Sulfuricurvum kujiense DSM 16994: one gene and its partner. The protein of the gene in region 1 interacts with the protein of each later gene in a pairwise test. Links are inferred from orthologs where the notes say so. Each region holds a gene or a part of one and is shown on either strand. Other genes may lie near its edges.

Region 1 (2,954 bases):
CGGCGATTTTAATTCCCACTACGAAGAGCATAAGACGTTTCTCAAAAGCCGTAAACATAATAATACCGACGGAATAACCGGAATCAACCATATTCTGGGTACCGTCAATAAAGAAGGCAATCCGATCACCTATACAGCTTTAAAAAATACGCAGGGAGTCCGGTACAATCTTTGGTATGAACTGGACAAAGAGAAGCGGTGGAGTCATCAGTTTAGAGGACACGGCGAAGGGCTGGACAATATCATCATTTCTCAGGCATTAGCCGACGGCATCGGAATTGACTATATAGAGGGGAGTTTTGATCGTTATACCCCTGATTATCTTTTTGCAAAAGGGAAAGTCTACCGATGGCAGCAAAGCCGCCGCTATCCTAAACACCATTTGGGGGAAGGGTATTCCGATCATCTTCCGATCTATGCTCGGTTTAAATTGTAATACAAAGTGGTTATAATGGCTCCATGGAAGCTAATCTATTAACGCGCTATCTGCTCTATCAGCTCTATCATGCCCGCTTAATGCTGCACTCTTTTGAACGGAGCAAAAAAGGGGAATATCTCCATGAATTTCGGATCGCATTGCGTCAGATACGTTCTTTAAGCGAGCTCTTTTTAGCCGATACCATACAATTTCCGGAGCCTTTAAAAGCGACGGTCAAAGCCACCAATCCGATCCGGGAGCTTGACGTCCTTATCGATTCTCTCTCCTCTTCCGAGTACAAAAAGCTCCTTAAACAACTTTCCAAAATTCGTAAAAATACACTCAAGAACCTTTTGACTCCGGAATTCGTAAAAGAAACCTCTTATTTGCTGGATGAGTACTATAACCTGATTGATCAAACCGATTTGCAACTCATTTCCGAGATATTGATTCAAAAAGTTCTAACCCACTATCAGCACTGTCTAAGTATCTATAAATCGCTCGAAAAAGATGCCAAACCCAAAACGCTTCACCGTCTTCGAATCAAGTTCAAAGATGCCCGCTACGGATTTGAGTTCCTGGATGTCTCCGGCATTCACAAAAGCCAAAAGATCATTCAACACTGCAAACAGATGCAAACCAGCCTCGGAGCCGTTCAAGACGCACTGAATCAAGTCGAGTGGCTCGAAAAGCTCTATCTTAGCAATCCGACATCCGAATTAAAAGAGCTTCTGCAAAAACAGACCAAAGCCCTCAAAAAACTCAAAGACACCACTCTATCGGATCGATCCCCTGAGATTTGAGATAGTCGTTTGTCCGACTGAACGGTTTTGAGCCGAAAAAGCCCCGATACGATGAAAGAGGTGAGGGATGAGGCGCTTTGAGAATTAAATGTTTGCCCGCGTCGATGAGTGACGCTTTTTTTCCCGCCGGCGCACCCCATAGGATAAAAACAATATGTTCGCGCTGAAGGCTGAGCGTTCGGATCACCTGATCGGTAAACCGTTCCCATCCCCGCTCTTTGTGTGAGAACGGCTCGCCGGAACGGACGGTGAGCAGAGTGTTGAGCAGCAATACCCCCTCACGAGCCCAATGGCTCAAATCACCGCTTTTAGGGAACTCGCATCCGACATCGCTCACCAACTCTTTAAAAATATTTTGAAGGGATGGGGGAAGAGGAACGCCGTGCTGTACCGAAAACGATAACCCGTGCGCCTGACCCGGCCCGTGATAGGGGTCTTGGCCTAGAATAACGACTTTGACGTTTTCAAAGGGGGTCGAATTGAACGCATTGAAGATATTGCTCCCCTGCGGGAAAATCGTATAGTTTTTTTTCTCTTCGATCAAAAACGCTTTGAGCTCTTCCATATACGGGTGGGTGAATTCGGTACGAAGCGCCTCTTTCCAGCTCTCATGAATGATCGGATTGATACTCACGCGTTTACTTTAAAATATCGTCTTCGAAGATAACCATCTCATACACGCTGCGTTTGGTGACAAGCGATTTTTCGGGAGGGACACTGGAGCTGCTTCGCATCCGCGCCACTTCGCTTCGCAATTCGGAGAGCTCGTTTTCCATCATCTCCATTTTATCTTTGAGGCGCATAACGACATCCACTCCGGCAAGATTAACCCCGAGTTCGCGGGTAAGACGAAGAATCGTTTTGATCTTTTCGATATCGCGCTGGGAATAAAGGCGGATACGCCCGTCCGAACGCGAAGGGGCGATCAGATTTTCCCGTTCATATTGACGAAGGGTCTGAGGATGAATATCCAAAATCTTGGCAACAATACTGATCATATAAACCGGTTCGTCAAAATGGTGCATCGTTTACTCCTGCGGTAGAGATTGTTTCATTTGTTCAACCAAGGCCGGATCGATCTTATCGACCGGTGGCAGTATAATGTTCGCTTTCAAAAATAGATCCCCGCGAATGTTGGTCTGACGGTTCATCACCCCCATCTCTTTGAGACGGAACCGCTGACCGTTTTTCGTGTTTTCGGGGACTTTCAGCGTCACCTCTTTATCCAGAGTCTGAACACTCACTTTTCCGCCGAAAAGTGCCGCATAGAGCGGGACATTAAAGGTTTTAACGAGGTTGTCCCCTTCCCGTTCGTACTCGGGATTGGCGGCGACATCGATACGCAGATAGAGGTCACCCGCTTGTCCTCCCGAACGTTTCCCTTTTCCGCGGACACGGAGTTTCTCTCCGCTTTTAATTCCTGCAGGAATTTTAATGTCGAAACTCTCGCCTGAAAGACTGATCGAGTGTTTTCCCCCCAATACCGCAACGGCAAACGGAACGGTTACATTGGCATCGATATCGAGGTTCATGCCGCCGAAGCCGCCCCCTCCGAATCCTCCGAAACCGCCACCGAAGCCGCCCCCTCCGAAGCCGCCGCCCCCCTGGCCGAAGATATTACGGAGAATATCGTCCAGATCGACATTTCCCCCCTGACCTCGGGCGAAATCATGGAAATTCTGACCGCCGAACATCGAATCTCCGAACTGGTCGTATTTCGCCCGTTTCTCTTT
Region 2 (2,724 bases), 310 kb from region 1 along the record:
GATAACGTCACAGCTTCCGTCGAAGATATTGTTCCCTTCAACGTTTCCGATAAACCCCTTTTGCCCTTCGAGCATTTTGAATGCCTCTTTGGTAACTTCGTTTCCTTTTGAGTCTTCTTCGCCGTTGGCTAACAATCCGACTCTCGGATTATCCAGTTTGTACATGTCATGGGCATAGTAGTATCCCATAATCCCGAATTGAAAAAGATGCTCCGCTTTGCAGTCGACATTGGCACCCGCATCCATTAGGATACTTCGCTTGCCGCTTTTTGTCGGCATCGAGGTAACCAAAGCCGGACGTAAAACATTTTTAAGACGTCCCAATCGCAGTGTTGCAAGTGTCATAGTCGCACCGCTGTGTCCTGCACTGACAACGCCGTCGGCTTCGCCGTTTCTGACAAGTTCTATCGCTTTATAGATAGAGCTTTCTTGCCGCTTTAGCGCATCGGTTGCCGCATCGCCCATGTCGATCACATCATCTGCATCGACAATTAAAATTTTATCTTTATAGCCCTTGGGTAATAAAGATAAAATTTCATCTTTTTTACCAACTAGAATTGGTTGAAAACTCTTCTCTTTGAGTGCTTCAAGTGTCCCTTTAACAATCGGTTCGGGACCGAAGTCCCCGCCCATTGCATCAATTGCAATTCTAATCATTGATTATTTATACTCACCGGTTGTCGGGTTGACATAGTGAGACAATTTGTACGTGCCGTCTTTATCTTTTACGGGACGCGCTAGAGAAATTTTATAGTGAGTTCTGCGTTTTGCAGCGCGAGAATGACTCACTCTTCTTTTAGGTACTGCCATCTTTTATAGTCCTTTCTACTTTGATTTAAACGCCGAGGGAATACATCCCCTCGGCTACGTTAACACTGGGTTTCCCTCGGCGGGATGCCCAGCGCACTTGCGAAAATTAGAATTCTCGATCTAACGAGGTTCCTTCGCAGTTTTCGCAACAAAAATAGTCGCTTTTGATCAGTTCGATTTCCGCGTTGAGAAGTTCTTCCATATCAATCATTGATCGGTCGATTTCGACGACATCCAACTCTTCGTCAGTGCCCTCATATATCCCATCGCTTAGGTAAAAAGAAACTTCTTCATTTAAAGATTTTTCTACCTCTTCGGCACAAATGTCGCAGGGAATCGAAATACTCCCTGTAATTGTACCGTTTAATTGGGCTAGATTGCCTTTTTTAAGGATTAAATCACCCGAAAAAAAAGCTTTGTCACTATTTGCCTCAAAATGAAGCGGCTGTGATCCCAATTTCTTAAATGCTATTTTCATGGCAATTATGAAATTTCGCGCCCTGAAAAGAAAAACGCGATTTCAATTGCAGCGTTTTCAGCAGAGTCACTTCCGTGAACGGCATTTGCATCGATGTTTTCAGCAAAGTCTGCACGGATAGTTCCAGGTGCAGCTTCTTTAGGGTTGGTTGCACCCATCAAATCACGGTTTTTAAGGATAGCGTTTTCACCCTCAAGAACGGTAATAACAACCGGACCGCTTACCATGAAATCAACGAGATCGTTGAAGAAAGGGCGAGCAGCATGTACTGCGTAAAACGCTTCAGCGTCTTGACGAGAGAGTTGAACTTTTTTCATAGCCGCGATTTTAAGGCCGTTGCTTTCGAAACGATCTAAAATTTTTCCGATGACACCTTTTGCTACGGCGTCAGGCTTGATGATTGACAACGTTTGTTCCATCAATGCTCCTGTTCTTTGTGTGTATAAAATAGAGGCGGATTATAGCGAAACAATAATTTAAGTAATATTAAAGAAGGAAGGGTAAAAACGAGAAAGTATAAAATCTGTGGGAAAAAGGCGAACTTTATGCTTTAGCAGCAGTGTAGCCAAAGGGATAAATCCCTTCGGCATTTGAAATCATAAGTGATTAGTTAACGACGTTCGCTTTAGAAGAACGCATTTCTGCCGTGATATCATCACGGTGTGCAGGACTTGCACCGATTTCATCCCAAGTGATACAACCCTCAGTTGGACAAGCTGTTGCACACGCTGGCTCATCATGGTGACCGACACACTCGACACATTTGTCACCGTAAACGTAATAGATTTCTTCACCCGTTGGGTTATCGTCCTCGTCTACGATCGCTTCTACCGGACACTCGTCGATGCAAGCGCCGCAGTTAATACAGGTATCATTAATGACTACTGCCATAGGGTTCTCCTTGGTTGATAAATATGCGGTAACTATAACAGAAGAATTTTAAACCCACCTAAAAAATTAGGGGGTTTTTGCATATTACAGTTAGAGTGTTACGGAAAGAGAATTATAGGCCCAGATAGTTGCGGATAGCGTCCACCTTATCCGTTTTTTCCCATGTAAATTCACTGAGTTCCCGCCCGAAATGGCCGTAAGTCGCTGTTTTTCGATAAATAGGGCGGAGCAAATCAAGCGATTCGATAATCCCTTTAGGGGTAAGGTTAAAAAGCTCTTTGACACACGCTTCGAGCTTCTCTTCAGGCACTACAGCCGTTCCGTGCGCATTTACCATAATAGAGATAGGATGAACGACGCCGATAGCATACGAAACTTGAATCGTTGCACGTTCGCAAGCCCCCGAAGCGACAAGATTTTTGGCGACATAACGGGCGGCGTAGGCGGCGGAACGGTCGACTTTGGTGGGGTCTTTTCCGCTGAAAGCGCCGCCGCCGTGAGGGCAGGCTCCGCCGTAGGTATCGACGATGATTTTGCGTCCGGTC

Evidence for each region. The genes of interacting proteins can lie anywhere in the genome.
Region 2: the proteins of ung (region 1) and ndk interact in binary tests that used the Escherichia coli proteins (3 or more experiments, as listed by UniProt). The link is inferred for Sulfuricurvum kujiense DSM 16994 from one-to-one orthologs.

Annotation. Positions count from the first base shown.
Region 1 is NC_014762.1:1,872,085-1,875,038, forward strand. The notes cover bases 19-2,949. They hold ung (uracil-DNA glycosylase), read right to left. Parts: upstream 1,856-2,949; coding sequence 1,181-1,855; downstream 19-1,180. Other genes in these bases: SULKU_RS09340 (endonuclease/exonuclease/phosphatase family protein), read left to right, coding at 19-436; SULKU_RS09345 (CHAD domain-containing protein), read left to right, coding at 460-1,221; SULKU_RS09355 (heat shock protein transcriptional repressor HspR), read right to left, coding at 1,860-2,246; SULKU_RS09360 (DnaJ family protein), read right to left, coding at 2,250-2,949. Outside these bases: more of SULKU_RS09340, read left to right, coding at 1-18; more of SULKU_RS09360, read right to left, coding at 2,950-2,954. UniProt on the Escherichia coli protein: Excises uracil residues from the DNA which can arise as a result of misincorporation of dUMP residues by DNA polymerase or due to deamination of cytosine.
Region 2 is NC_014762.1:2,182,710-2,185,433, reverse strand. Bases 1-2,701 are described here. They hold ndk (nucleoside-diphosphate kinase), read right to left. Parts: upstream 1,708-2,701; coding sequence 1,294-1,707; downstream 1-1,293. Other genes in these bases: metK (methionine adenosyltransferase), read right to left, coding at 2,292-2,701; SULKU_RS10865 (4Fe-4S dicluster domain-containing protein), read right to left, coding at 1,895-2,179; SULKU_RS10875 (YceD family protein), read right to left, coding at 917-1,288; rpmF (50S ribosomal protein L32), read right to left, coding at 661-810; plsX (phosphate acyltransferase PlsX), read right to left, coding at 1-657. Also shown: more of metK, read right to left, coding at 2,702-2,724. UniProt on the Escherichia coli protein: Major role in the synthesis of nucleoside triphosphates other than ATP. The ATP gamma phosphate is transferred to the NDP beta phosphate via a ping-pong mechanism, using a phosphorylated active-site intermediate.